2 regions of the Thermosporothrix sp. COM3 genome follow, and region 2 is predicted to be linked to the other one. Evidence: a T-box and tRNA genes for the amino acid it is inferred to sense, from the RefSeq annotation. Region 2 holds a T-box; the other holds one or more tRNA genes.
What was found. The T-box of region 2 lies ahead of pheS (phenylalanine--tRNA ligase subunit alpha). A T-box ahead of a tRNA ligase gene usually reads a tRNA of that ligase, here a tRNA-Phe.

Region 1: it has a tRNA-Phe gene. The T-box ahead of pheS (phenylalanine--tRNA ligase subunit alpha) is inferred to sense a tRNA for this amino acid. The anticodon was not compared.

Annotation. Positions count from the first base shown of each region.
Region 1 is NZ_AP019376.1:5,173,586-5,189,474, forward strand. Features, by position in the region: gene KTH_RS21965 (ATP-binding cassette domain-containing protein) at 1-670, opposite strand, end outside; gene KTH_RS21970 (TetR family transcriptional regulator) at 743-1,351, opposite strand; gene KTH_RS21975 (DNA translocase FtsK) at 1,411-4,440, opposite strand; gene thiS (sulfur carrier protein ThiS) at 4,892-5,125, opposite strand; gene thiE (thiamine phosphate synthase) at 5,122-5,778, opposite strand; gene KTH_RS21990 (thiazole synthase) at 5,789-6,589, opposite strand; gene KTH_RS21995 (hypothetical protein) at 6,898-8,301, opposite strand; gene KTH_RS22000 (ribonuclease J) at 8,486-10,147, opposite strand; gene uvrA (excinuclease ABC subunit UvrA) at 10,972-13,719, shown strand; tRNA gene KTH_RS22010 (tRNA-Phe) at 13,876-13,948, shown strand; gene KTH_RS22015 (MutS-related protein) at 14,106-15,889, shown strand, end outside.
Region 2 is NZ_AP019376.1:6,048,552-6,064,440, reverse strand. Features, by position in the region: gene KTH_RS26030 (ATP-binding cassette domain-containing protein) at 1-865, shown strand, start outside; T-box leader at 990-1,260, shown strand; gene pheS (phenylalanine--tRNA ligase subunit alpha) at 1,295-2,341, shown strand; gene pheT (phenylalanine--tRNA ligase subunit beta) at 2,413-4,950, shown strand; gene KTH_RS26015 (BACON domain-containing protein) at 5,233-8,382, shown strand; gene KTH_RS26010 (hypothetical protein) at 8,463-9,485, opposite strand; gene KTH_RS26005 (BACON domain-containing protein) at 9,863-11,884, shown strand; gene KTH_RS26000 (2Fe-2S iron-sulfur cluster-binding protein) at 12,123-12,428, shown strand; gene KTH_RS25995 (hypothetical protein) at 12,512-13,564, opposite strand; gene KTH_RS25990 (hypothetical protein) at 13,847-14,122, shown strand; gene KTH_RS25985 (SDR family oxidoreductase) at 14,085-14,957, shown strand; gene KTH_RS25980 (proline dehydrogenase family protein) at 15,216-15,889, shown strand, end outside.

The DNA.
Region 1 (15,889 bases), 870 kb from region 2:
CAGGAGAGCCTTCAGCGACCACCACTCCGGCATTCACAATCGCCAGGCGACTGCAAAGATGATCCGCTTCGTCAAGATAATGGGTGGTTAGCACGATTGTTGTTCCTGCGGCGTGCAGGCTGCGCACCTCTTCCCAGAGAGCCGCACGACTCTGTGGGTCCAGTCCCGGCGTGGGCTCATCCAGAAACAGCAACCCGGGTTTATGGACCAGCCCGAGCGCCAGATCAAGCTTGCGCCGCTGCCCGCCTGAATAAGTGATTGCCAGACGATCGATAAAAGGGGCCAGATCAAGCGTGTCAATCAACTCAGCCACGCGTTTCCGGGCCGCGCCATAGGACAACCCATAAAGCCGCGCCTGCAACAACAGATTTTCTCGACCGCTCGACAGGCTATCAGTGCCACCTTTCTGGCTAATAAAGCCAATCGCTGCACGCACTCGATGCGACTCGCGAACCACATTGAAGCCAGCAACCAGAATTCGGCCTTCATCCGGTGAGAGCAAAGTTGTCAGGATGCGAAGCGTAGTGGTTTTGCCCGCACCGTTCGGGCCAAGCAAGCCGAAAATCTCGCCTTCCTTCACCCGCATATGCAGGCCACGAAGCGCCTCAACCTGCTTGCCCCGACTTTGAAAGCTTTTGCTCAGGTTCTCAACCTCGATGACATCATGCATACCAATAACCTGCTCCTTTCCTTACATACATTCAGCATGTATGTAAATTACTCAAAAAAAAGAGGAGATAGCTTAGCGGCTGATTCCTCGAATAAAGCCATCAACTATCTCCTCTGCCTTTGTTTGAAGCGGCATCTGATCCGGCATCAACATCCAGAGATCGGTGATGCCATAAATGAGCCCCATCGCGGCAAACGCGGTCGCATCTACGTCCAGATCGGCGCGAGCTTCTCCGTTCTCTTTTGCCATTCTGAGAAGCTCCGCCATCCCTTCCAGCGAGCGCTGAAGTCCCTCTCTCTTTTCCTGCATTCCATCAACCATCTCGGGCAGTAGCACGGTCTGCCAGTTCATCATCTTCTGCATAATCCGAAAATCAGCATCTTCCACCGGATAGAGCATCCAACCAATCAGAATCCGCCGCAAGACACGGAGAGGGCGATCATCGCGCACATAGAGCGGCTGTAGCTTCTCCCATGCCCGGTGATACTGTTCTCGAATCACCGCGTTGAACAGTTCGGCCTTGCCCCCAAAATGCCAGTAGACAGCGCCGCGTGTGCTCCCAACCGCACGCGCAATATCTTCCAGCGTTGTCGCGTTATATCCCTTCTCATAAAAGATGCGCAACGCCGCCTTCAGCAGTTGTTCCCTTGTGATAGCCGCCTCTTCCTTTGTTCGACGCATGATAGCCATTCTCCTCTCACTTCTATACATACACTACGTATGTATATATTGTCAAGGGGCTATTCCTGCGGGCGACGCTGGCGTTGCGCTTTTGCCTGCTGGCGTAACCATTCATTGCGAGCCTGCTCCTCAAACGCGATCTCTTCAGCCGCATCAGAAAGGGACTGCTCGCTCTCGGCATCATCTGCCACGATACCGCCCTGACTATCAAACACCATACGCGAGCGGCCTCCCGGCTCAAACTGGCCGATTACACCATGCTGTTCCAGCAAATCAATCAGCCGAGCTGCACGTGAATAACCGACGCGGAGCCGCCGCTGTAACAGCGAGATCGAGGCACGGCCTTCCTCACGGACAACCTCTTCCGCTTTATCAAGCAACTCATCTTCCAGCTCAAAGCCACTTTCCTGCTGCTCCTGAATCTCCCAACCGGGCGCGACCTCTTGCAATGCACTCGCGATGCCCGGATCGTTTACCGCATCGCTATGCGCCAGTTCAGCAGCCTGATCGCGCCAGAATTGTACCAGCCGTTCAGCCTCTTCATCAGCCAGGAAACAGGCCTGAATACGCTCCGGTCGCCCGGCATCGGCGGGAAGATAGAGCATATCGCCACGTCCGAGCAGGCGTTCCGCGCCTCCCATATCGATAATGGTACGCGAGTCAACAGCAGAGCTGACCATGAAGGAGATACGCGTTGGAATATTTGCCTTGATCAGACCTGTAATCACATCAACTGATGGGCGCTGTGTTGCGATCACCAGATGAATGCCGGTCGCACGGGCCAACTGCGCCAGACGGCAGATCATGCTTTCTACTTCCTCGGGGGCTGCCATCATCAGATCAGCCAGCTCATCAATGATAATCACGATCGCAGGTAAATTGTTCAGCGAGGTATCGCCCTTCGCCAGCCGCTGGAGCCGCATCTTGCGATACCCATCGAGATTACGCACACCCAGTTGTGAAAACAGACGATAGCGGCGCTCCATCTCACTGATCGCGTTGCGCAACAGGGGTACAACCTTCTCGACCTCGGTCACGACGGGAGAAAGCAGGTGGGGAATACCGCTATACAGACTCAGCTCTACCATCTTGGGATCTACCATCAGCAGCCGAACGTCGTCGGGCGTTCCCTGAGTTAACAGGCTGGCAATCAGCGTATTGATCATCACGCTTTTGCCTGCGCCCGTCGCACCCGCGATCAGCAGGTGAGGCATACGGGCCAGATCACCGAAGCGTACCTGTCCGGCAACGTCTTTTCCCAGCGCCACTGTCAGCTTTGACTTATTTTTGGCCGCCTGGTACTCTCTGCTTTCCAGGACCTCACGCAGCGTCACCAGCCGACTGTTCTTGTTTGGAATCTCCACGCCGACATAGGGGCGCCCCGGCACCGGAGCTTCCATACGAATGGACTTGGCTTCCAGCACCAGCGCGAGATCATTCTGCAAGGCCATAATGCGGCTCACACGCGTGCGCGTCTCATAGATGATATTGCCCGCGGCGTCACGCATGGGGATCATCTTCCCGGTCTTATCATCCTTTATCAGTGCGGGCTTACCGGTCGGACGGATGCCAAAACGAATCACGGTTGGCCCGATACTGATATCTTCCGGGCGCACCTCTGCCTCGACCCGGAAGCTGCGCAGCGTCTCCTGAATCAGGCGGGCCAGCTCTGCGGTATTATCGTTATACATCTGGAGCTTGGCCGACTCGGCACTATTCAGCAACGAGGTATCCGGCACCCGCCAGCGCGAAACAATGCTCGGGGTCTGCGCCGCCCGTTCACGTCTTGAGCCACGTTGATTGGCCGGGGTCTGTAGGCGTGGATTCGACGGCGTTCCATCCTCATCGGCAACTATGGCCTGTGGCGCTTCCAGCTTTACCTTACGCCGGGGCGGCGCTTTACGCCCTTTTTGCTCAAAAGGCAGGGGCTGCTGACTCACGCTATCAACAGATGCGGCATAGTCATGAGGATCAAACGAGGGAGGAACCCGCATCGGCCCTTTCGGCACGCTCCCGATATGTTGCTTGTGTAAATTAATATCGTTGAGCGGGTCTTCATCCTCCTCCTCGAAAGGCATATCTGAATGCAGATCCACAGTCTCATCATCAGCCAGATCCTCCATCTCGGCAAGATCTAGCTGCTTGCCAGAGTGCGAAAGGATCAGAGGCTCCTGAGAGTCATCATCCTCATCCCCTATGTCGTCCGGCTCGCTTTGCTGGCGCATATAGCGACTGAAACGCGGCCGCTGCCCCAGAAATGGAGAGCTCTGCTGGCCGGTGCTCTCTTCCGCATGTCTACCAAAAAGGCCACGGAGCGAGCGATAGGTAGACAGCACATGGCCGAAGGTGATACGGAAACTGAAAATGAAAACCAGCAGAAAAGCCCCTATAAGAATAACATGGGCAATCAGCGCGTCCCATCCGAGGAACGGAAGCGCCAGCGCATCAGCCAGAGAGCCAGCTTTCCCCTGTCCGAGCCAGAGGCGCGATTCTACCAGCAAGATCAACAACAGCACAATCGAGCCAACCACCATCGGCCAGCGCATCAGCCGCGTTCTGCGCACCCCTTCAACCAGATGAATAGTGGAAAATGCGATAAGGCCAAGCGCAAAGAGGTAAGCAGTCCAGCCCAGCAGGCCGATAAAGAACGCTTTGATCGCACTAAAGACCGGAGAAGTGCTGAAGATCGTTAAAGATCCAAACAGAAGCAAAGAGAGAATAAGAAGCAGAACACCGAAAACGCGCTGCTGCTGATACGAATCCAATGTCTCCCACTGTTGCCGTATCCAATCAATAAACCGCGTATCCTGTGGACCCTGTTTCTCGGCAACCGGAGGAACCGCGGTTCGTGCGGAAGCTGCTTTCTTTTTTCCGGTTGATGCACGTGAAGCTGACTTTGTCCGTTGTGTTTGCTGCTGTGCAGCCTGTTTACGACCACTCGGGCGCGAGGTCGAGGAGATACTGGAACGCTGCTCGACTCGCGCTTTCATCAATCTGTGAGAGCCCAGTGCTCCGGCAGCACCACTGACACGCGATGGCCCTAGCCCCTTTTGGCGCTCATCGTCTTTTTTCTTTTTGCCACCTGCCATTCAGGTTTTTCCTCCTACGTTCAATACCAGAGGGAGACAACAGTTATGATAGCGCAGATGGAACATGGAAGCAAGGGCTAGAACACCGGATTCATGCAAGCAGAGCAGTACAGGACGGGCTCGAAAGCAGCCATTCTAGCGCCAGAGCCAGATAAAAGACCGAACATCAGTAATCATGACTGCTGCGGCAATAAGAAGAAGACAGAGCAACATAAAGATAAGGGTGACAAGCTTACGTAGAAGAGGAGGGAACACCTGCTATATCTCCATTCGCTAATTCGCTACATCTTTTTGTATCCTCAGATCTTTTCTCTTTCCATTATATTTCACATCGAAAATGCGCCACTCATCTCCTGTCCCTTTCGCCTGGTTCTTCCTATCCACGCTCTTTCCGCCCTCTCACAGGTAGAACAGAAAAGAGCCGCCCTGCACAGAGCGGCTCGTCTCGCGCTTACCCGCCACCCACCATCGTCACCAGTTCCAGTCGACAGCCCTCATACAAAGGTGTGGTCCCAAACTGCTCACGAGCAATGATGGTCCCATCCAGTTGCGCAACCACCAGTCGCGGCGCAATCGAGAGTTCCTGTAAGAACTCTGCAATAGTGCAGCCCGCTCGCACGGTGCGCGTCTGTCCGTTCGCGAGAATAGAAATCGTCCCATTCGCAGGCTGCTGTCCGTCGGTCATGCGTCTGCTTCTCCTTTCCTATCACTGGCTCTGCGGAGCCGCTCAACCTCTACTGAGACAGAGGGAGCTTGAAAAAGAGCCGAGATCACCGCAACGCCATTTGCACCCGCCTCTATGACCTCCGCCGCGTTCTCGGAGGTAATGCCACCTATGCCTATCAACGGCAGTGCCGGATACGCCTGTCGCAGTGCCCGAATCAGCCCGATCCCTGCGGTTCTTTCACCCGGATGTGAGTGAGAGGGAAAGAGCGTCCCGGCCAGCAGGTAATCAGCGCCCGCTTCCACAGCCTCCCTGGCCTCCTCCAACGAGTGAACGGAGACCCCAAGCAGCATCTCAGGACCAACCAGTGACCGGGCAACCGCGACAGGAAGAGAGCGTCTGCCAAGCTGGAAGCCATGCGCCCCCGCAGCCAGGCCCACATCAAGCCGGTCATTGACGATCAGGGCGGTCTGATAACGGTTGCAGAGCGGCAGAAAGCGCCGCGCAAGCGCATAGAGCGAGGCTGCCGAAAGCGTATGGCCTCGAAGTTGCAGCATGGAAATCCCGGCAGCCAGGGCCTCTGTCACCACGCGTTCCAGTTCTGCGTGCGTCGGATCGGTTACCAGGCACAACTGAAAAGGATTGCGGGTAGCTTCTCTGGAATCCCGGCTCATAGGAGTCTCCCTACCTGTTCGTAGCGCTTTCATACGACACGACGCCGGTTGTCGGGCTACTGGCCTGAGCATACGCGCTTCGAGGAATTCGACCCGCAAGAAAAGCGGCTCGCCCGGCCTCAACCGCCTGCTTCATCGCCAGCGCCATCAGTGGCGGTTTTCCGGCCTGTGCCACCGCCGTATTCATCAGGCAGGCAGCAGCGCCCAGCTCCATCGCCAGCGCCGCATCAGAAGGCGCACCAATGCCCGCATCAACAATCACCGGTACTCGTGCCTGCTCAATAATAATCTGAATCTGGGGCAGGTTTAAGAGTCCCTGTCCTGAGCCGATCGGCGAGCCAAGCGGCATCACTGTTACCGCCCCCACATCCTGCAACCGCTGCGCCAGAATGGGATCAGCGTTGATATAGGGCAGCACCTCAAAACCTTCCTCGATCAACAGGCGCGTCGCTTCCAGCGTGGCAACAGGATCAGGGAGCAGGTAGCGCGCATCTGGAATGACCTCAAGCTTGATCCAGCGTGGCAACCCCATCGCAGCCGCCAGCCGGGCTATCTGAACCGCCTCCTCTACTGTTTTACAGCCCGCTGTATTGGGTAGAATGGTGTATCGTGCCGGATCAATGAAATCCAGCAACGACGGTTGCCCGAGATTGGAGAGGTCAAGTCGCCGCAATGCAACCGTGACGATCTCGGTGCCGCTTGCCTCAAGGCTCGCCTTCATCTCTTCAAAATCCCGATACTTGCCGGTTCCCAGGATCAGGCGTGACCGAAACGCACGCGAACCAATTTTGAGCGTATCGCTTGTCATCATGTTGGCCTTTCTTTTTTTCAGGAGGTTGAGGAGGCGGCCCAACAAAAAAGCCGTTCTCCTCACAGCGAGGAAACGGCCAATACATCTTCACCGAAAGAGGCACAAGAAAGCGTTCCCTCCGCTGGTATGATCCAGATCAGGTACATCGATACAGGGTCAGCAACATTGACGGGTTGCACTCTCAGCCCGGCTCTCCGGGCTCCCCTAGCTTCCCTTTAAATAGATTGTACAGATTTACAGGTCGATCATTCAAAGATCTATTGGAAAAACATCTCTTATCTAAGCATACCATATCGAAGCGGTTGCACTCAACGGCTTTGTACATTCCAGAACAGCAGCTTTTGCGCAGCCGAGACAAGAAAGCGCCCATCAGGAGACCAGTGCAGCAGGCTGCTCTCATCGTCGATACCGGCCTGAAAATCTATCGTAGCCATGCTCTCACCCGTCTTGCTCCTGAACACTGTTACCTTTCGGGAAAAGGTGTTTAACGCAGCCATCATCTGCCGATCGGGGCTCCACGCCACCTGACGTAGCAACACGATATATTGCATCTCCTGTTTCCGCTCAAGCGCCTCCGCTTCCCGCAGCGCCTGCGTCAGCGCCCTGTCTGGGGGCTGGACTACCTCGATTGCATCCAGACCATTGCGGCGTAACGCCTCCTGATCATTTGAGGTGATGCCAGGCACCTCAATCCTTCCCCCCAGAATCAGGCCACGTGTCAGATAACGCCCATCAGGAGACCAGACCACAGGCGTCGCCATCCAGACCAGAAACACTGCATTCTTCTGCTTATCCTCAATGCGAGCAACCGAGCCCTCCTGCCAGAACGAAAAGGCAGCAGAGCGCTCCAGACCTATCGCATTCTGCATCAAGGGTTGCAGGCTTCCATCTGGCAGCCAGCGATAGGCCGGAGCTGGAGGAAACGTAAACCCGAATGCCTGCTTTTCCTGGATCTTTCGCGGCTTCTCAAGATAGCGCTTCTGTTTAAGATCCCAGACGCCATAGCCCCAGGAGCCCCACCGTTTCTTTGCAGCCAGCGGCAATGGATGGAAGAACGCCGATGACGAACCGTCCTCATGCAGGAGCAGAACCCCTTCAAGCAACTTCTCGCCTGAGCCGATCGGAGGCCAGATGAGGAACAAACAGGCAAGTTGATGGAGCTCGGGAGACCAGCGAACCAGATAGTTGCCAATGGTGCCATGAAAGCCCGCTGAGAACTGCTCACGATACTGTTGAATAATCAGCTCTTCGGGGGTGTATTGTTGCAGGCGCTTCTGCTGAACCACGTCATAGACATTTAAATAGGCATAGGAGACCTCCGAGGTCTCACAGCCACCATAGACCCCGATAACAGCCAGCAAGCGACTATCAGCGGACCAGGCCGCGTCATAGACACAACTGATCTCATCCTGCCAGCTCTGTGGTGAAGGAGAGGGAGCTTCTGGAGCCTTTCCCGGAAGTATCGCAGCCAGATCGGGCAAGGTTCCACTCAGCAGGAGTACCAGAACAGTACCAACAATCAGTGTGACAGAAAGCAATGGAACCCGCGTCTGCGGCTTTCGGACCCAGGCCAGTGCATGCATCAGAGGAGAATGCAGGTCTCCAACTCGCTGTTTCCCCTTCGTTTGCGGTGGGGGAGGATCTAAGTCAACGATCATCAGGTCATCATCTACTGGTTCTAGATCGTTTCGCTGCTTCTCTTCCTCGCTCATCAACACACCTTTCGCTGCTACACTTCATCTTTCGCCTTTCTTTTCATTTTAATCTACAGCACATAGAGAGAGCCTGCGAAAAAGGTCCGGTTTTGTGATCTACAAAAAAAGAAACTACCAGAAGGAAGCTTCTGGTAGTTGGTTTGGTGTTTTGTGATCTACTTTGTCAGCAAGAATAGTGAGATTACACTTCCATCACGACCGGTAGGATCATCGGTCGGCGGCGTGTTCGTTCATACAGGAATTCGCTTAAAGTATCCTTGATCTTATCTTTCACAAAGGACCAGTCGGAGCCGTGACCATTCAAGTCAACAAAGGACTCAAGAACACGCTCCCGTGCACTCTCCAGCAGTTCCTCAGCATCACGCATATAGACAAAGCCGCGTGACACAATATCGGGTCCGGCAATAGGCTGGCCGGTTTCTTTATCGACAGTCAGCACAGCCATCAGGATGCCATCCTGAGAGAGCACCTTTCGATCGCGGAGCACAATCTGTCCCACATCGCCGACGCTCAATCCGTCCACATAGACATTACCTGTTGCCGTATGGCCGGTATGCTTGATTCCCTCGCTGGAAATCTCGATGATATCGCCGTCCTCGGCAACCATGATATTGTCATCAGGGATGCCTAGCGAATGTGCTAGCTTGGCATGCAGGATCAACTGGCGATACTCACCGTGGATCGGCACAAAGTACCGGGGTCGTAGCAGGCTGAGCATCAGCTTCAGTTCTTCCTGAGCGCCATGCCCTGAAACATGCACATGGGAAAGGCCCTGATAATAGACCTCCGCCCCCAGGCGAAACAGGTTATTGATGGTGCGATGAACCATCTTCTCATTGCCCGGCACAGGCGTTGCCGACAGAATGACGGTATCGCCCGGCTGAATGCGCACAAGCCGATGGTCTTTATTCGCAATGCGAGTTAGTGCCGATGTCGGCTCACCCTGGCTGCCCGTACAGATCACAACAATTTGTTCTGGATCGAACTTGTTGATATCTTCAGGACGAATCAGCGTGCTTGGCGGCACATCCAGATACCCTAGCTCGATCGCCATCTGCACGTTATTCTGCATGCTTCGACCAACCAGAGCCACCCGCCGATCATAGCGGACAGCAGTGTCGATTACCTGCTGTACACGCGAGATCAGTGAGGCGAACGTTGCCACAATCACGCGACCTGGCGCATTGGCAAAGATCTTATCCAGAGAGTCGTTAATCACGCGCTCCGAAGGAGTGTAGCCGGGAGACTCAACACGCGTGCTATCACCCATCATCACCAGGACGCCTTCATTGCCCAGACGGCCAAGCATGCCAAGATCAGCGGGCTTCCCATCAATCGGTGTATAGTCGAACTTATAGTCACCGGTATGAATAACGACACCCAGAGGCGTTCGGATAACAATGCCAACTGCATCAGGAATACTGTGATTGACCCGGAAGAACTCCGCCGTACACCGCCCCAGTTCAACATGATCTTCGGGAGACACCACGTTGATAACAGCCTTATCCAGAAGTCTGTGCTCTTTCAACTTTACGCTGATCAATCCATGCGTCAAGCGTGTCGCATAGACAGGAGGAAAATCGAGCATCGGCAAAATGTAAGGGAGGCCTCCGACATGGTCTTCATGACCGTGAGTGATAAGGATACCGCGAATACGATCTTTTTTATCAGCGAGATAGCTTGTATCCGGGATTACGAGATCAACACCAAACATTTCATCATCGGGGAACATTACCCCCGAGTCGATGATAATGATGTCGTCGCCATATTCAACGACCATCATATTCTTGCCGACTTCTCCCAGGCCTCCCAGGGGAATAAGTCGAACTTTTTCTGTTGTCAAGGGTTCAAGAACCTCCTAAAAAACACTATATCTGTAGCCCACGGCTATAAACGTCACTTTTCATATATGTATCTTTACTCCCGCACACTCAAGCAGGAGGAAAAGTCAAAATAAGCAATAATGATCCATTTAAGAGTATACTACAGTGACTATCTTAAAAACAAGCTGCAATCCTATTTTGTTATACATATCGGCAGAAAATACACATTCTGAATACTGCCTGCTCATAGAAGAAACGCTTCATCTGTGGAGAATTCCAGGCGCAATGCCGAAAAGCGAGTTGCTGACGTCTCCCTTTCCCCTTCACCATCCCTCCCCGATTATATGACAGAAGATGTCAGGAGATCTATGCTACTCTTCAATAGAAACAAGAACAGGAAACACAAAAGAGCTCTGTACTATAAGATAACACGGCCCTTCAGCCAAACATTCCCGTGGACTCGCTCTTCCTTTGGTCCACCTCTCAAATACAGAAAGGGGATTCTCTCTCTATGTCCAGAAAGGACATCACCTTCATTCCAAAGAGATGCTCTACGCTCATAGTAGCATTGGAGCTACTGAAGAGCAAGCGACCTTTTCCATCTGGAAACCCTTTCCTTTTTCATCGCTCCATCTGACAGCAAATTTCTTTTCTGTGCGCAGTAAAGCATTCACCCGCTTTTCCTCTTTTTCTTTTTGATGAAGATTATATGGCCTCCCCAGGCCGCAGAGAAGGAGAACGCATGACGCAATCATCTCAATTGAGTGAGAACCTGCTTTCCTTGCTTCTTGAACAGGAGACGCCACGGCGCACCGTGAAGCCAGTCGTCCAGCAAAAGGCAACGCTGGAAGCAGATAAAATAGTAGTTCGAGGAGCCCGACAGCATAATCTTCGGAATATCGATGTCAGTATTCCGCGCTACAAGCTGGTCGTTATGACGGGCGTCAGTGGAAGCGGAAAATCATCGCTTGCCTTTGATACCATCTATGCGGAAGGTGAGAGACGCTATATGGACAATCTCTCTCCTTTTATTCGGAGCTTTCTCGATCAAGTTGAGAAGCCACACGTCGACTACATAGGCGGACTCAGTCCTACCATTGCCATCGAGCAGAAGACCGTTAGTAAGAACCCTCGCTCAACGGTTGGAACGATCACCGAAGTAATTAATTATCTACGCCTGCTCTACTCGCGCATCGGGATCGCGCATTGTCTGAACTGTGGAACCGCGATTCACCGCTACAGCCCCGCAGACATTGTGTCACGGATCAGCAGACTTCCGGCAGGTACATCCATACAGCTCTACACGCCAGACCTGCTGCACCCCGGGCAACTCATTCCGAAAACATATATCACCCGGATCGAGCTTCCAGCAAATCAGGACCAGCACTGGAAGGAAGAGCTGTTCACGCTTGTTAAGCGAGCATTGAAAGCCGGGAATGGCTCGCTCTTACTGGCAACCGAGCAGGGAGAGAAGCTGATCTTCAGTGAACAGAGGATCTGCCCGCGTTGCGGCACACACTTCCCGGAACTGGCATCCTATCAATTTAATCCGAATAAGCCAGGCGGCATGTGCAACGATTGCAACGGCATGGGGACCCGACTTTTTGTTGATCCCGAACTGCTGATTGATCCAACACTCTCCATTCTCGATGGCGCAATCAAGTGGTTTGGCAGCCTGCGTAAGCGCTCGCATACCTTCTGGCCACTTGGTAACCTGGACGATATCGCAGCCTATTACCAGATCGATCTTGAGACGCCATGGCAGGAGCTTCCCCAACACTTCCGAGATGCCCTGCTCTATGGGTCCGAAGATAAGATCCCGATGCAAATGGAGTACGATGGCAGTAATGGGCACTGGTCTTTCGAGAAAGAGGCTAAGCTTATCGGCCTTGTCCAGCAGCTCTACAGACTCTATCACAATACTACGTCGGAAACCAGCCGCAAGCGCTATGCAACCTTTATGAGTCAGCAGATCTGTCAGACCTGTCAGGGAACCTGCTTAACGGCAGAGGCCCGGGCTGTCACCCTGGGAGGTAAGAATATCCATGAAATCAGCAATATGGCAATCGAGCATGTGTATGCCTGGCTCACCGAGCTTGAAGAAACGCTGGACAATGAAGCCTGGGGTATCGCGGCAGAAGCGCTGCACGAAGCACAGCGCCGTTTACGCTTCATGCTCAAGGTGGGCCTGAATTACCTGACGCTCAATCGAGCCGCGCCCACGCTTTCCGGTGGTGAAGGGCAACGTATCCGGCTTGCCAGTCAGCTCGGTGATGGCCTGGTGGGCGTCCTTTACGTGCTTGATGAGCCCTCTATTGGCCTGCATGCTCGTGACCTGCATACGTTGCTAGAAACACTCATCGACTTACGCGATATGGGTAATACGGTTCTGGTTGTCGAGCACGATGAACTCACGATGCGCTCTGCTGATTGGATTATCGATATAGGACCGGGAGCCGGAGTTCGCGGGGGAGAGCTGGTTTACGCTGGACCGCCTGCACAGATTACTGAAGCACCGCGCTCGATCACCGGACAATACCTCAGTGGCAAGCGCAAAGTGGAATTGCCACGCGGCAAACAACGTCGTTCTCCACAGCGTGGCTGGCTGAGCATCAAAGGAGCCACCCTGCACAATCTCAAGGGTGTGGATGTGAGCTTTCCGCTTGGTCTCCTTACCTGTATCACAGGGGTAAGCGGTAGCGGCAAGAGTAGCCTGATTAATGGGACACTCTATCCCGCATTGATGCAGGCTATTCACCACACGACACCAGAGCAGTGCGGCCCCTATCGCAGCCTGGAAGGCGTTGAGCAGTTGAATAAGGTTATCAATATCACGCAGGACCCGATTGGACGAACACCTCGCTCGAATCCCGCAACCTATGTCGGGATCTTCGATACCATTCGTCAGCTCTTCGCAAAGACAGAGGCAGCCAGAGCAAAAGGGTATACAGCCGAGCACTTCAGCTTCAACGTTGAGGGAGGACGGTGCGAGCACTGCAAAGGGCACGGACAGATCTTTATCGAGATGCATTTTCTTCCCAATGTCTGGGTCACCTGCAAAGATTGTAATGGCTCTCGTTATACAGAAGATATTCTGGCGATCCGCTATAAAGGCAAGAACATTGCTGATGTGCTCAATATGAACATTGGCGAAGCCCTTGCGTTCTTCAACGATAACCCAAAGCTGGCTCGCATGCTCCAAACCCTCTGTGATGTCGGCCTGGATTACATCACGCTCGGTCAGAGCGCAACCACCTTTAGTGGTGGTGAGGCACAACGTATCAAGCTGGCCAAAGAACTGAGCAGAATGGCAACAGGCAAAACTCTGTACATTCTTGATGAGCCAACCACGGGCCTGCATTTTGCGGATACCCAGCACCTGCTGAATGTGCTGCACCGGCTGGTCGACGCTGGAAATACCGTTCTGGTCATCGAGCATGAGCTTGATGTCCTCAAAACGGCAGACTGGATCATCGACATGGGGCCGGACGGAGGTGAACAGGGAGGCTACCTTGTCGCCGAAGGGACACCGGAACAGATCGCAGATAACCCGAAAAGTATCACCGGGCGTTATCTCCGTGCCATACTGTAGTTCGCATACATCGCATCTCAGGCGACAAGTTCATGCTTGTCGCCTGCCTGGTCCTCGGCCAGCGTGCCAGATTTCTCGCTGTTTTTGCCACAAGCTCAAAAATTGGGTCCAAAAAGGCTTGACGGCCAGAGCGAGTCGTGTTATATTAATTCTCGCGCCAAGGTAGCTCAGTCGGTAGAGCACAGCACTGAAAATGCTGGTGTCGCCGGTTCGATTCCGGCCCTTGGCATTTTGTATGCGCGCCGAAAAGGCGCTTTTTTTTATGCCTCTTCGAGACAGCAGCCCTCACAACCCGAAGCCGCATTTTACGTACTACTTAAAAAGTAGAAACCCCATCAAGCTTTCATTTGAAAAGACAGGACACTTGCAAAATGATATCCCAACACATGCGTCAGGCTGCCTTGCAACGGCATCTGGAGCGACTACAAGAGCGTATAGATCGACGCCTAGACCGCCAACGTTTTTATGGTATGCAACAGCTCGCCACGGTTTTCCTGGGCTTCTTTCTCTGTGCGGGGGCGCTGGCCTGGAACCATATTTTTGGCGTACTTGTCATCATCGGCGCTATTCTCTATTTCGTCTATAACTGGCGGCTGCATAAAGCCTATCAACAGAGTGTATCACGCTATCAGCGCCGTCTCGAATACCATCAACAGCAGCTTGCCCGCCTTGCACTCGACTGGGAGAATATCCCCTCAACAGGCCCCAAAGCGGAGCAGAGCGATCACCCCTTTGAAAATGACCTGGATATCAGCGGCGACTACTCGCTGCATGAACTGCTCAATACCGCAGCCTCCCAGAGTGGAAGCGAGCGCCTGCGCTCATGGCTTCTGACACGTGAACCTGACCGTGATACGATCCTTCAACGCCAGCAGCTTGTGCGGGAACTGACCCCAATGATCAATTTTCGGGCCGCGCTGGCCGAGCATTCACAGTATGCGGTCAGCTATGGCAACGAATATCTTGTAAGCGAGAGGCTACAAAACTGGGTCACCAGGACCATGAAACCTATACCCCTCTATAAGCTGATTGTTCCGCTCCTGCTCACAGCGCTCTTTCTCGGAACGATCATTGCCTATATCGTTGCCCATATTTCCCTGATGCTAACAGCCATTCCCTTTTTTCTTTGTATCGGTTGGTCAATCCTGACAACCTCTGATCGTGCAGGCCTGTATGAAGAAACGGCCTACATGAGTGAAACACTCAGACGGTTAGGCATCATCTTCAGTTTTCTCGAACGCACCTCTTTTGCGCCGCAGTCGAAGCTCCAGGGAATATGTCATCCCTGCTACAGTGGCACTGTTCGTCCCTCACGGTTGATGAAAAACCTCAAGTTGATTGCCTCTCTCTCGGGGTTCACTCAGGATCAGATAGGCAGCCTCTTCTTCAATGCGTTCCTGCCCTGGGATGCCTTCATCTCGCGCAGGCTTCAGGAGTTCAAGGCCGACCTCAGCGAGCACCTGCCGCAATGGCTCGATACATGGTATGAGCTCGAAGCGCTCTGTTCACTGGCGAATTTCGCCTATCTCAACCCGGAATACACTATGCCCCGACTTCTTCCCGCTGAAGCGGATGAGCCACTGCTAGAGGCAACAGAGCTCGGTCATCCGCTGATCGATCCCGCCGTCCGTGTGACCAACACGACCAGCTTTGCCCGCATCGGTGACATCATGCTCCTGACCGGCTCCAATATGGCGGGAAAAAGCACCTTCCTGCGCACTATCGGCGTTAACCTCTGTCTGGCATATGCCGGAGCACCGGTGGTTGCTCGCTCATTTCAGACCCGGCTCTTTGAGCTCTATGCCTGCATTCGTGTTACCGACTCAATGGCTGATGGCTTCTCCTATTTCTATGCCGAAGTTCATCGTCTGCGCGGACTCCTTCAGCGGCTGGAAGCACAACCACGTTACCCGATCTTCTTCCTTATCGATGAGATTTTCAAAGGCACAAACAACCGCGAGCGGCTTATTGGCAGCCACGCCTATATCTATGCACTGGCGCAGAAGCGGTGTGTCGGTGCGCTGACCACTCACGACCTTGAGCTTGTGACACTCAGCGAGGAATTGCCGCAGGTAAGCAATTATCACTTCCGGGAAGAGGTGGTTGACGGGAAAATGACCTTTGACTATAAGCTGCACGTAGGCCCCTGTCCCACAACCAACGCTCTGAA
Region 2 (15,889 bases):
CATCACCCTGAACGGCACAGATATTCATCTCAAGCCAAATATATGCAAACACATCAATGTGCTCTTCGAGGAAGACTTGCTCTATGAGCGCCTCTCGGCACAGGCAAATCTCAATCTGTACCGCGAGATCCGTGGCCTGCCAGCCGCCAGTGTGCATCAGGCACTCTCACTTGTCGGTCTGAGCGATCAGGTCCATACACCTATCTCCAAACTCTCACCCTCAGCACAGAGACGGCTGGCCTTTGCCCGTACATTAATGGGACAGCCACAGGTTATTCTGCTTGATCTCCCCATCTTACGCGCTGACCTGGATACTACAGCCCTTTTTGCACGCTTACTCGAACAACAAGCTCGAAACGGAGTAGCCATTCTCCTGACCTGCGAAGATCTTTCATGGTCCGGTCGGTTCTGTACGCATATTGCCGAAATCGAGGACGGGAAGATTATTGAGGTGCGCCACACCGGAGAGAAACAGCCCTCGACCAAAGAAGCGGCACACTCAGACGAAGAGAAACCAGCACGGCGCGAGGTTCCATATAAGGTGCCGGGCAGAAAAGAGGATCGCATCATGCTTTTTGATCCAGCCGAAATTCTCTACGCAACCAGCCGCGATGGAAAAATCATACTGCGAACAGAGCGTGATGAAGCAGTCACCAACCTGACTCTGCAAGAGCTGGAAGCACGGCTCCAGAAACGCGGTTTCTTTAAGGCACACCGTGCCTATCTGGTCAATCTGCAAAGAATCAAAGCGGTCATCCAGTATACCAGAAACAGTTATACACTGCTACTCGACGACGCGCAGGAAACCATGATTCCGCTTAGCAAGCAGAGCGAAAAGGAGCTACAGGACTTGCTTCAATATTAAAACTCGCTTTCAGCTAGACTTTCTAACGCAAATCTGCTACACTATATTTAAGCATGTTAAGCTACCATATATGTGTCAGAAAGCTATCGGACCGCATATGAGCCGATACAGCATAGATGTCATGTGAAAGGCGAGGAAGGGGAGAGTAGACGCATTCTACATCTGCGCAGGGAGAAGAGGTCAGCGACTGAAAGCCTCTTCGCAGGAAAAAGCGTTGAAGTTCACCCCTGAGCCGACTATTGAACCTCCGCGGGCGGAGTAAGTAGATAGTTCCGGGAGTCCCCGTTACCGGACATTCCAAGCGGAAATTCGTATGCGATCGTTCCCGTATCGGGATACGCGAATTTCAACATGGGTGGTACCGCGGAGTTTTCATTACCGGCTTCGTCCCTGAGACGTTGTCCGGTTTTTTGATTTTTGGAGGAAGGCATGATAGACCAGAACGAAGCGTTGCTCGACCAGCTTGAGCAAATACGCACAAAAGCAATTGCTGAGCTTGAGCCTGTTACGACAATGGCAGAGCTGGAGGAATGGGACATCCGCTACCTGGGGCGTAACCGTGGCGAACTGAAAAATATTGCAGCCGTCATGCCCAAATTGACCAAAGACGGGCGACGCGTTGTCGGGCAGAAGATGAACGCTGTCAAGTCCGAACTGGAGAGCCATCTGAAAGCCAGACGCGAAGAGATCCGCCAGAAAGAACTGCTCGCGACACTGGAAAAAGAACGCATTGATGTCACGATGCCAGGCCGACATCTACCTGTTGGCCATATGCACCCGTTGACACGCACGATCCAGGAAGTGACCGACGTCTTCATGAAGATGGGCTTCCAGGTGGTTCAAGGGCCCGAGGTAGAGACAGACTACTACAACTTCCAGGCGCTGAATATCCCGGCAGATCACCCATCTCGCGATATGCAGGACACCTTCTGGATTGTTCCCGGCGAACTCCTGCTGCGCACTCAGACCTCACCGATGCAGATCCGTGTGATGAAACAGACTCGGCCCCCGGTTCGGGTCATTGTGCCCGGCAAGGTCTTCCGGAACGAGGCCATTGACGCAACCCATGAGGCCCAGTTCCATCAGATTGAAGGCCTGCTGATCGACGATCAATGCACAATGGCAACCCTCAAAGGCTGCCTTCAAACCTTCGCCCGTGAGCTCTACGGAGAAGGGCGCCAGGTCCGTTTTCGGGCAAGCTACTTCCCGTTCACCGAGCCAAGTGCCGAGATGGATATTAGCTGTGGCGAATGTAACGGGAAGGGCTGCCGCGTCTGCAAGTACACCGGGTGGGTTGAGCTGCTCGGTTGTGGCATGGTTCACCCGAAAGTGCTGCGTGAAGTTGGCTATGACCCGAAGAAGTATCGCGGCTTCGCCTTCGGCATGGGCGTAGAGCGCATCGCCCTGGCAAAATATGGCATTAACGAAATTCGCCTCTTCACCAGCAATGATTTGCGCTTCTTGCGCCAATTCTAAACTGTTTTTCTCGCAACACAGGAATTATTCCCATCAACAGGGTGTGAACCATATAAGGAGTTTTTGACAGCATGAGAGTACCGCTTAGTTGGCTCCGGGAGTATGTTGACTTCGATATGACTCCCGAAGAGCTGGCCCAAAAGCTGACGATGGCCGGGCTCGAAGTAGAAGCCATTGAATACATCGGCAAAGAATGGGGCGATAAAGTTATCACTGCCCAGATTGTCCATCTGGAGAAGGTCGAAAAATCGGATCACCTGAACTATACAAAGGTCTCAACCGGAACACAGGAGCTCAATGTTATCTGTGGCGCTCCAAATATCAAGCTCGGCGATAAGGTGCCTCTGGCTCTGCCCGGAGCGCGCGTAGGCGACCTGGTTATTCAGGAAACGAAGAAGATGGGCTATGTCTCACAGGGCATGCTCTGTTCTCCGCGTGAACTTGGCCTGGGCACAGACCACAGCGGCATCTACATTCTTGACACGGATACGCCACTCGGCGTGAAACTTGCCGACCTGATGAGCGAGGTCGTGCTTGAGTTCTCGATCAAGGCCCACCGGGGCGACCTCTCCTCAATTATCGGCATCGCCCGCGAGGTTGCTGCACTTACCAGACAGCCACTTCGCCTGCCGCCAATGGAGGTGCAGGAGCAGGGAACGCCAACTCCAGATATGGTCAAAGTGACCGTCGAGAATGACGAACTCTGCAAGCGCTATATAGCACGCGTGATCAGTGATGTGAAGCTCGGACCATCTCCATCGTGGATGGGCCGCCGCCTGCTGGCTGCTGGGATGCGCCCGATTAACAACGTTGTCGATATCACGAACTATGTGATGCTGGAACTTGGTCAGCCTCTGCATGGCTTTGATTACGATCTGGTCCCGGAGCATCATATCATCGTTCGGACCGCTCATGAGGGGGAGACGCTGACGACCCTGGACGATGTGAAGCGCCAGCTCACACCCGAGATGCTGATGATTACTGACCCGACTGGACCGACCGCCATTGCTGGCGTGATGGGCGCGGCCCGGAGCGAAGTCAACGACAATACCTCAACCGTGCTGCTGGAAGCTGCGAACTTCCAGGCAAGAAGCGTGCGGCGTACGTCGACAACCCTGGGGCTGCGCACTGAGTCGTCAGGGCGCTTTGAAAAGGGCCTTGATCCGGAGCTGGCCCGCCTGGGCGCCAATCGCGCCTGTTACCTGCTGGCACAACTGGCAGGAGGCACAGTGCACCCCGGCGCAGTAGATCACTATGCAGCGCCTCCTCAACAGCGCAAACTTCCGTTCTCGATTCACGACATCGAGTGGCTGACCTCGATGCAGGTAACACAGCAAGAGGCCTGCGATGCGCTTGAGGCGCTTGGATTCTCTGTCGAAGCACACGACGATGGCAAAACCATGACGGTGACAGTCCCGACCTATCGCCCGGATATTGAAGAGGAAGCCGATCTTGTTGAGGAGGTGATTCGCAATATCGGGTATGATAAGATCCCAACCTCGATGCCAACAGGTGGGCTTCCTGAGCCGCTCCCCGATCAGTGGTTCGAGCGTGAAAAGCTGGTACGCTCGCTTCTAGTCGGTGCTGGCCTCAATGAGACTATCACCTATGTGATGACTAACCGAGCCCGCACGCTCAATCTGCTGGCTTCCGCCGACAAGGAGTCCGCCCGCTACCTGTTGCAGGCTCCCTCAGGTACTGGCAACACAGCCGGTGAGCTGGCCTCGAACGCCGCCGGTACACAGGCTTTGGTAGCCATTGACCCGAAGGACCTTCCCGCTGTGGTGATCGTCAATCCGCTCAGCAAGGATCTTGATAGTCTGCGTCTCACTCTGATGAGCAGCCTGATGGAGATCATGCAGGAGAATAGCAAGCGCAACGAAGCAGGTCTGCGCTTCTTCGAGATCGGACGGCGCTACCTGCCCGCTCAGCAAGCAAATGAGCAACCAGACGAACGACGAAGCGTCAGTATCGCTATGAGCGGTCCCGCCGCCATCTCCTGGATCAATGAGCTGTCGCGCCCGGCAGACTTCTATGATCTGAAAGGCGTGATCGAAACCTTGCTCGAAGGGCTCCACATCTCGGAGTATCGGTTCACACCGACACAGCATCCGACCTTCCATCCCGGTCGCTGTGCACTATTGGAGCTGCCCCGAAAAGGCCCCGATGGCGAAACCATCTTTAGCCCTGCCGGCATCCTGGGCGAGGTGCACCCTGTTGTGCAGCAGCGCTATGATCTGCCGCACCGCGCCTACCTCAGTGAGATTGATCTAGAGCGGCTCTTCGAGGCAGTGCCTGAGCGGATTGTCTATCAGCCGTTCTCGCGACAGCAGGCGCTCACTCGCGACCTCGCGATTATCGTGGATCAGCAGGTACTGGCGCAGGAGCTTCAGGGGGTCATTGAGCGCAACGGAGGCGAACTACTTCAGCGCGTCTCACTCTTCGATGTCTATACTGGCGATCCGATTCCCGCAGGCAAGAAGAACCTGACCTACTCGCTGGTGTATCAGTCACGCGACCGCACGCTGAAAGATGCGGAAGCAAACGAGCTTCAGGACAAGATTATCCAGGCCCTTCACGACCAGTTTGGGGCCCAGCTACGCCAATAGGCACATCTTCAATAGCAAAGGCTCGGGAACTGTCAAGCGCTCCTGAGCCTTTTCTTCTGCAAGTACTATCAAGTTACTTTCCTTGTGACGGAAGACTCCATTACCCGTTACAAATTATAGAATTGACAGCATGAAGAAATACATCTGCTCCGTATTTCTTGCATTCACTAAGATTTATGCGGGAAGTGGTCACGTAGTGTAGGTGAAATACAAGTTATGGGAAAATGCCTCTTTTGTAACAATCCCTGTTACAAGCATTTCGTCGTCTGTTTTGATTGCTATATGACAACGCATGCCGCAGAGGAGGGGACAGATATTGCCGAACGGCTGACACGCCCGGTCCCTACTGTTCCCCTACCTCCACAACCAGGGCCATTCACAACCGAGTATCAGACCACACCATGCGATGTTGTTGAGGAACCGCCCCGGATGCCCGGTGGTGAGGTAACATTGGATGAACACGCCGCGACCCCTCTTCCTCCCGGTAGAGGGCAGCCAACGCCGCACGCCTTTCCACCGCTATCCCTCGGGCAAAAAACGCTGTTTCCTGGTTCCCATCCAGCGATGCAAGCGCCGCCACAGCAGACCGGAAACCCACCGCCCGGCCAGAAAAAATCTCAATTTATTGCATATACAGGACCACTTCGGGCCCGCCAGCTTCCGGGCGTCAGGAAACCCGCGACGCAACAGCCCCAAACGGGCAAGAAAAAAAAATGGGTACGTCTTGTACTCACCTGTTTGCTGCTCCTTGCCATGCTGATTATCTTTATTGATGGCATTCTGGTAGGCATCGCATATTTTCAGCCAAAGAAAGAGACAGCCTCGGGCTCCTCCGTTCCTGTGCTCTCCCTTTCGTCCAGTAAGGCAGAATACGGGCAACAACTTACTATTTCGGTACAAAACTTTAAGCCACAGACCCGCGTGTATTTAAGCCGCGACCTGCATGAGCCCATCAAGACCGATACCGGAAAGTCCGTTGTAAAAGTAGGAGATGACGGAAAAGCAGAAGCCAGAATCACGATTGATCGAGGCTGGAAGCCCGGCCTCCATGCGATTCAGGCTGAAGATATTATCTCGCGCTTTACAGCCAGCGCCGCCCTGCGTATCGCCGAAGGTTCGGCGCAACCGGCCATTTTCCAGCTCAGTACGCGCACGCTGGATATGGGCCTCGCCTATGAAGGTGCGAACACCATTCAAATGCTGACCCTCTCCAACGGAGGCAATGGCAACATTATCTGGACGGTCAGTAGTGACCAACCCTGGCTTCAGGCAACGCCCAACCAGGGAAGTTTTAGCAGCTCTCAGGTCATTGCGGTCGGCGTTCAACGCGCTCACCTTGCCCCGGGCAAGTATACGGGTACCCTGAAATTTACCTCGAATGTTGGCCTCCCGCAGACGGTTGCGGTCAGCATGGAAGTACAGGCATTGCCCACCAATCCAGGCGCGGTCCTTCAGGCAACACCTGTTGTGATGGACTATAACGCGTTCGATGGTAACGCCGACCCCAAACCCCAAACGATGGTAATCAGCAACCCGGGTACAGAGCCGTTGTACTGGAAACTGAACAGCATCATTTCTATTAAAACCCTGCATAGCGATGTTATCAAGGAACTGCACGACCGGGATGATAATTGGCTTCGCCTGGACCAAACCTCCGGCACGATTCCACCACAGGGGAGCGCAAATATTCCGGTCACCGTTAATAGCAAGAATCTTGTTCCGGGAACATACCTGAGCACGCTTGTCTTCAGCGTTAATGAGGGCCAGAACGCCTATAACAGCCCGCAGAGCATTAGCATCGCTCTGACCATCCAACCACGTTGTGGGATTACAGCCGGGATCGGTCAGCTCTCGTTTGTAACAGTCGCCGGACAGGGTAATCCAAGCAACCAATCAATCACGTTGAGCCCTGTAGGAAGCTGCCAGGAAGCGATTGACTGGAACGCGACGGCCTCGACCAACTGGGTCACGATTGCACCGGCAAAGGGACAGATCAAAGATGCAGCTAACCCGGCAACCCCGGCAATCAGCATCACAGCCAATACCTTTTCACCCGGAACCTATTATTCCAGCATTATCATTCGCACCCCACAGAGCACCCTGACCATCGCAATCAGCTTGCGGGTGCAAGCGGTGCTGACACCCAATTCACCCATTATGCGAGCATCACCGCTCAATGTGAACTTCGCCGTCAATCAGGGGCAGCCAGCGCCTCCGGGGCAGACCGTCACGATTACCAATACGGGCAAAAGTCCTTTAATCTGGGATGCCAGCGTTGATAATCAGGTATCCTGGCTCAGTGCCTCCCCGCTCAAAGGCTCGATCCCGGCAGGTCAGACCGGACAGCTTCTCCTGAGCGTGGATCCGAGCGATCTCACTCCCGGCACCTATGTCGGGCAGATCGTGCTGCACGGCAAAGATACGCATGATAAAGAGGCAGGCGGGAATCCGCAAACCATCACAGTTAATTTCACAATCTCGCCGCCCTGTTCTATGGCACAGCCATCGCAGAGCACTATTGCATTTAGCGCCATCCAGGGCTCTGCCAACCCGGCCAGCCGCGTGATTACCTTCACCGCGACCGGAAACTGTAGCTGGCCCCTTCAGTGGCAGGCCACAGTGAGCAGCGATGCACCCTGGCTCAAGGTCACCTCCACCGATAGCTCGCTGAACGGTACGGGGACCACTGCGAGTGTCAACGTTCAACCGGACATCACAGGCCTGACGCCCGGCAACTATACTGCGCAGGTGACACTCACCGCACAGGATCAGGACCGACAGACGGCAAAGGGGAGCCCGCAAACGTTCCAGGTCTCGCTTACAGTGCTTCAGCCCTGTACTCTACAGTTCAGTGCGACCGAGTTCGCGTTCACGCAGCATCAAGGGCAGGCAGTTGATGCACAGATCCTCACACTCAGAGAAACCGGAGCCTGTGCCTATCCAATTACCTGGACCGCAAAATCCGATAGCGACTGGCTCTCTGTCACCGATAGCGGGCAGGATAGCGGGAATGGCAGTGGTATCACCATCGGCATCAAATCGACCAGTCTGGCCCCCGGGAGCTATAAGGGCAATATCACGATTAGCGCTACAGGGAACGGAGGCGCGACCGTTCAGGGTGGACAGAGTATTCCGGTCACGTTAACTGTGGTTGGGAGCACCGTCAGCGGAGTTGTTGTAGCCTGTCAGGACGGCAATTGCACCAAGAGCAGCCCACTGGCAGGAGCGACCGTTACCCTTTCCGGTAATGGCGGGAACTACAATGCGACCGCCGATAGCAACGGGAACTTCATTCTCAACGGGGTCGCTAACGGCTCGTATACCCTGACGGCAAACGGCACACAGGATAACAAACGGTATGCGGTCAGCATGAACCTCACTGTTTCCGGGGATACATCATCGGTCAGCTTGAAAGCCGTGGCTTCTGGCTAAAGCAGACAAACCCTGTTTCCTCCTCTGACAGCAAAGAGAGTCGCTCAGGACAGGGCGACTCTCTTTGCTTCTACAGCTTCCTAGCGATTATTTCCAATAAACGAATAGATATATGTTAGATTCACAATGACAATAAAGGCACATACGAATAAAAACAGAGATCCGAGGAACCATGTGGCAGGCACTCCGAGAGCCAGTGCGAGAATCAGAGCGAGAAATGCCACCAGAATAACGCCAAGCGAGACCAACCCGAGAGCAAAACGCCTGTCCTTCGTCTGTAGACGAGGAACCGAAGTCGCCGCATATCCCTGCCATGCAGGCTGCTGCGGAGATGGGCCATACGCGGGCATCTGTGGCTGACTGTTCCCTCTCGCTTCTGGTGGATAAGAAGGTCGCTGGCGTTCCTCATGGACAGGCTGTCTGGACTGGCTCTCTGGCGGCATAGGAGGCTTTCCCGGTTCCTGTGTCGGCGGGCGAGAGACTGGCGACTTCGATTGCGGCTCAGCCGACCGCTTCTCCGCTTCCTGTGTCGGCGGGCGGGAGACTGGCGACTTCGATTGCGGCTCAACCGACCGCTTCTCCGCTTCCTGTGTCGGCGGGCGAGAGACTGGCGACTTCGATTGCGGCTCAACCGACCGCTTCTCCGCTTCCTGTGTCGGCGGGCGGGAGACTGGCGGCTTCGATTGCGGCTCAACCGGCTGGCGAGTGCTCACGCTTACCCTGGGAATCGGCTTCCGCTCAGGAGGAGCGGGTTTCTGCCTGTCAGCCTTCTGTTCCGCTTCGGGCTGCTTCCCCTTTTCGCTCGACTCGTGAGATGGTTGCTTGATTTCGTGCTGTGGCGTGGCTGCTTTGCTCTCTTGTGCCGATTGCTGCACCGGAGGCGTTAGAGAGACATTCACCTGCACTTGCTTCGACTGCTGCGATACCTGCGGACGTTGAGGGACAGACCTTGCAGGCTTTGCGACTCCTTCATTACGTCCAGGACGCTGAGGAATTGGATTGCGGTCCAGTTTCTGAGGAGTGGCTTGCACCTCATCAGTACGCCCTGCATTTGCCTCGGTCGCCAGTCCCTTTTCTTCACCTGTGGGATCAGTATAGAGCATACGAACCTTTCCTTCATGTGCTGTTTTCTTAATAAAGAGAGAGTTCCAGGAACAGCTTGTACTTTTAATAATATCTGTTCATGCCTATATGTCAATACGAGTAATGACAGCGCAGATACAAAACTCTCGAATTCAGGATACTATAGGACTTATGGGTTCTCTATTCTCAAGCTCTATGATAGAATAAGCAATAACACATTTTCATACAGCAATACACAAAAAGAAACAAAGGCCGGTGCAGACCATTTGAGTGGAAGGGGCGAACGGCGTTTATTTCACTGGAAGCCTGAAACCGAGAAGCACAGGAAGGGTTGCGCAAGCTTCACCTTCAGGCATTGCGCACCACAGGTCAGATAAGCAAATATGGATACACAGGTATGCGAAAACACAGCCATTCCGTCAATCGCCCTTCAATACCGCCGCCATCAACACGAAGAGCCGGTCATTATTCGGGACTCCATCCTGAAGATCATCCATATCAATCAGGACTCATAAAAGCCTATATACCAGAAAAATCGGCGCCTCAGGCAGAGCCAGAAACAATCAATCTGCCTCCGGCCCCACAGCGTATACAATATGCTGCCCGCCCTCAGGACACGGTTCGCGTTGTTCCACGTCCTCACCAGAGGAGGCGTCGCAACATCGTGTTTCTCCTGATAGCCGGCCTTTGCTTGCTTCTCATCATCACTGCAACGTTACTGCTTTTTCTTCCGATCGGTCGCCCATCCACTACCGCAAGCCAGCAGTCACTTACAGCCGTACCCGATCAGTTGCGCATTCATGATCTTTTCACCCTTACAGGTCGAGGATTTGGGCCAGAGCACTGGATTGATTTTACCTATGACGCAAATCAGAAAATCCTTGCCAGTAACGGGCATGATCTGCGTGCCAGAACCGACAAGCAGGGCAACTTTACCGTACAGATTCAGGTGCCTGAGCACTGGAAAGTGGGCTCACATAGTATTCATGCCACCGACTACACCCTGCGAACCGCAGCAAACGTCCAGATCACCATTCTGGCCGCTGCTCAGGGAGAACCACATCTGCAACTGACCACCGAAACGCTGAATTTTACAGCCCATCCAACCACACCAACCGAAAGCCAAACTCTCACTCTGAGCAACAACGGAGGAGGCTCGGTACACTGGCAAGCAAACAGCGATCAGAGCTGGCTCAGTGTCTCGCCAAATAGCGGGAGCTTCTCAGGGCGAAGCGCCGTTCAAGTGACGGTGAACCGAGGCGGCCTTGCTCCGGGAACCTACTCGGGACAGCTCACCTTCCGCCAAAAAGAGGGTGACACCGAGGAGGTGGTCAAAGTGACGCTGAAAGTCGAACAAGCCCAGAAAGAGGAGCTCAACGTCTCGCCCTCTGTGCTCTCCTTCGTCGTGACCACAACGGCCACCAGCTCAACACAGCGCCTGACACTGCGAAACGCCGGCACAAATGCTATCCACTGGTCAGCAAAGGCAAAAACAGGAGATGGGAACGACTGGCTCAACATCTCACCGCCTGAAGGACAGGTTACCGCGAACAGTTCTATCCAGCTTGAGGTACAGGTTCAGGCCACACAGCTTCCTATCGGCTCTTATCAGGGTACCATCCAATTCACAAACGGGACTGCGGTTGCCGTCAATCTCTCCGTCATTGCAGCCGGAAACCTGGTCGTTTCACCGCCATCGCTCACCCTCAGCACAACAGCCGGACAACAGACAACAGGAGCATCCTTCACCCTTCAGAACAGCGGAGACGAACATATTCAATGGCAGGGAACAGCAAGCACCGAGGACGGCGCGGACTGGCTCTCGCTTGAACCTGCCCAGGGCTCACTGAGCGCTGATGAGCAAGCCACCATTATGGTGCATGCCAACGTTAGCTCGCTCGCAGCCGGAACCTATCAGGGAGTCATCACGCTCCAAAGTGCCGAACAGACAAAACAGCTCACTGTGACGCTCAATATCACTCGTCCGGCCACACCGGAGCTGACCGTCCAGCCTGGAAACCTGCGCTTTATCACACAGGAAGGAAGCAACGCGGACGCACAAAGCATCACACTGACGAACAGTGGCGCAAGCCCACTTCACTGGCAGAGCACACTTGAGGGAACGGGCGCGTATCTATTCAGCATTGATACCGCCGAAGGAAGCCTGCCCGCAGGGAAAAGTGTCACGATCACCGTCAGTTCTCATGTGTCACCAGCAAAGCCTGGAACCTACACGGCAACCCTGGTTCTTCAGAATACTGAGGATCCTGCCATGAAGCAAACAGTCACGCTAACCATGATCGTCAACCCAGAACCAACACCGGCTCAGGGAACCCAGAGCAGCAAGACCCTGGAAGAATCGTCAAAGCAGCCTCAACCACTTCCAACCAGTACAACAACGCCTTCGACATCTTCATAGGCTTGCTCGTCCAGCGGATCCCATTGCATCAAAAGGCAGGGGCTCGCTGTTCATCGGGCTCCACACAGTTTCGCAACGAAAAAGAAACAAGTGGCTTCCCAGGCGTCTTCCGGGCCTGCACACTTTGGTTGACGCTCCTGAGTGTCTGTGCTATATTCTGACCAGAAATGGCGGGTGCTGATGCGCCTCCTCATTTTATTTTGAACCACTGGCAACCAACAAAACGGAGGAGAGATTCGTGCCAACAATCACCTATGTGCGCGAGAACGTGCAGGTACAGGTTGAGCCGGGCGATTCTGTACGCTACCCTGCATTGGAAAACGATGTGCCCATTTATTGCGGTATCACCAAACTGGCAAACTGCCACGGCAATGGCGTCTGTGGTACCGACAGAGTAGCAGTATCGCCAAAAGAGAACACCAACGAGCTCACCTTCATGGAAAAGTTCTGGCTGAGCAAAGACCTCAAAAAGAACCCCAATATGCGCCTTGCCTGTCAGGTGAAGGTCTTCGGGGATGTTCAGGTAGAAACACAGTGCAAATAAGCCTATTTGCGTATCGAACTGGTGACAAAAAACCCGCCCCTTTCCTGTAGAGTGAAAGAGGCGGGTTTTCTTCTTTTATGCCATCACTTGACCGCAAAATAAATTCTCCAGGCTAATTTTCCTTCCCAATATATTTCGATATGCCCAGCGAGCGGAGTCAAAAACTTGAGCGGCAATTTCAGCTTGGTCAGGTCACTTTTACTTGACTTTGCCTGAATGTCTTCCTTGTACTCTTTATACGGTTGTCCATTCGTAAATATTTTGACGGATATCGTAGATGGGTCCTTCTGCTGCACGACATTGGCAACCAGATAAAACTCAGTATTGGGCAAGAAGACCGTATTCGGGAAAAATGGTTCTCCGTTTTCGTCCACCTTTGCCGCCAGCAACGCCAGTGTCACCGCATCTTTGGCGGGACCCGCCTCTTTTGGCTTGGGATTGCCAATGGTTGCTGTCGGTGAGAGTTGAAGCGCAGGCGGGGCCGAAATGCCGATAAAGCGCTGAAACGCATCCAGTTTCCCACTTGCCTTCGCGTAATAGCTCACCCCTCCACACAACAAAAGCGCCACAATCAACACACTCAACACACCGCTAATAATGCGATAGCGCGGGATTAACGGGCGCGGCTTGGTATACATCGGCGGGATATAGACCGAGCCTTCCTGTTCAGGCAGCGCAGGAAGCATCTCCTCGACCCGCTGCATTGGCATCATCAACGTGGATGTACTCCCGGCGGGCTGCATCTGATCTTGCGCAGGGACTGGCAGCAACGACACAGGCACCTGTCCATCCTGCCCTTGAGGTACGGCGTTCCAGTCTTGTTGCTCCTGTATGCCACTCCAATTCTCCTGGGAAGAGAAGGGAATCTGTGGCGGAGGAAAGGCATCTTGAGACGGGAATTGCATCTGTGGGGGAAACTGGGCGCTTGTATCCTGATCCGCGGCTGGTCCTACTGGCGATCCCCCAAAGGAGAGCTGCGGCACTTGTTCCCAGGGATATGCATCGTTTTGTTGTACAGGAGAGACTGGAAAGGCCGTGTTTCCAGGTGAGGCCGATACCGGACTGACCATTCCCCACTGATTGCCCTGATTTCCCCCCGATAACGGCGAAGGTGCCCCACAATGGGGACATGGCATGCCATTCGCATCGCGCACGTTTTTGCAGTTTGGACAGAACATTAGCTTCGCCTACCTCATAAAAAAAATACAATCTTCACAACCATAAACAAAACTAACATTGAAAGGGCCGTTTATCAAGTAATAGAGACCAGCATAGGGCAAAATGGCTACACCTCTTTCCGGCTCTCTACATATAATTCTGTATCATTACGGCACACGACAATCCACTTGCAGGGAGTGCAGACCACATGATACATTGTTGAGAGAGCATTTCACGGGAAACGCAGAAAAACCGCATCAATGGATCAGAGCTTACCAATGAAAGAGTCCCAGGAAGCATATTACCATCGTCAGGCGGTTGAGCGTCTGGCACAGCATATCCCTTTTGAGGTCAACAAGGCCGCAAAATCCGAGCAGATCGAAATGCTGCGCGGCCTCGTACTCCGCTATGGTGGAACCATGAATCCTGCCCTTTTTGGCTTTGAGGCCCGCTGCGAACTTGAACGTCTCGGTTTATGGCATCGTATAGGAAACGCATATGAGCAAGAAGACAATAGTGATAACTGGGTGTTCTAGTGGTTTTGGCAGAGCAACCGCTATCACCCTGGCCCGTCGGGGTTGGCATGTTTTCGCCACTATCCGCAAACAAAGTGATAAAGAAAGCCTGCTTGAAGAAGCCCTGGGTTATGGCTGTCAGCAGAACCTGACACCCCTTTTCTGTGATATCAGCGACGCGCAACAAATACAGCAACTTGCACAACAGGTGAAGGAAGCACTTCAGCAAGCACATGGCACCGATGATATTCCGCCACTCGATGCCTTATTGAATAATGCAGGCACAGCCTATGCAGCCCCCCTCGAATTATTACCTATCGACGATTTTCATGCACAACTTGATCTGAATGTTACAGCCCATCTGGCAGTCACACAGGCACTGCTTCCAATGATCAAGGCCGCCCGAGGGACGATTATTTTTGTGAGCAGTATTTCCGGGCTCTTTGTCGGCCCGATTACCTCCGCTTACTCGGTCAGCAAGTATGCTATCGAGGCGCTAGGAGACGGTCTACGCCTTGAGCTGGCTCCCTTTGGCGTGCGCGTCTCATTGATTGAGCCCGCATCCAGCCCTACCAATATTTGGAACACCAGCATGCAACGCTCTCAATGGCTCAATGAACATAGAAACGGGCCCTATAAGCCGCTACTCACCTTTATGGAAAAAATGGCCCTCGATTCCAGCAAAAAGGGCTTTCCCATTCGCGTCTTTACTGATACCGTGATTCGCATTCTGGAAAGCTCCAGACCAAAGGCCCGCTATGTTATCCCACGAAGCGCACTGGCAATTGTGACGCTGCGCCGCGTCTTACCGGATACACTCTGGGATTCGCTGGTCCGAAAAGTATTACGCTGGTAGAGATACAGCCCTTACAGGCGTCTTTCGGAAATGCTCTCTCACAATGGTGTGAGCAGATAATACCCCCTCAGAGCGCAGCTACCGGGCACAGTGCTTCCTTGCTTTCTATGTGCTATGATTAGGTTACGAATCACCCGGTCTTGTGCCAACCAACCTGCGGGGATTCCCTGATTGTTCTAGAGCTCCCAGCATTTCTTTTTGGTGTGCTCAAAAATAGAATCTGCCTTATTTTTTTATTACTGTCGAAAGGGGACAGAGATGCTCAAAGATACATTGTTGTATCTTGCTCAGAATCAGAGGCTACGAGAGTTCGCTATTCAGAACCCGGTAGCAAAAGGCGTGGCTCGTCGTTTCGTGGCCGGTGAGACCCTCGAAGACGCCGTTCAAGCAACACGAGCCCTGAATCAAAAAGGCTGCTCGGTCGCGCTTGATTTGCTTGGCGAGAACGTCTACACCGAAGCTGAAGCTAAAGAATCCACCCGGAACTATATCGCAGCCCTGGATATTATCCGAAGCACCGGCATAAATGCAAACATTTCAATCAAACTGACAGCCCTCGGCCTGGATATTTCCCCCTCCCTTTGTGAAGAGAACGTCACCGCAATCCTCACAAAAGCCCGAGAGTACAATCTATTTGTCGCGATTGATATGGAGGGCTCAGCCTACACCGACCGCACTATCGAACTGACACTGAAGATGCGCGAACAGTTTGAAGAGGTAGGAACAGTCATCCAGTCATACCTTTATCGAAGCAAGGCCGACATCGAGCGCCTGATTGAGAAAGGTGTGCGCACCCGGATTGTGAAAGGTGCCTACAAAGAGCCACCTAGCATTGCATATCAGAACAAGCAAGATGTCGATGCCAGCTATGTCGAGATCATGAAAATGCTGCTTTCACGTGGGAACTTCCCGGCCATCGCCAGCCACGATGA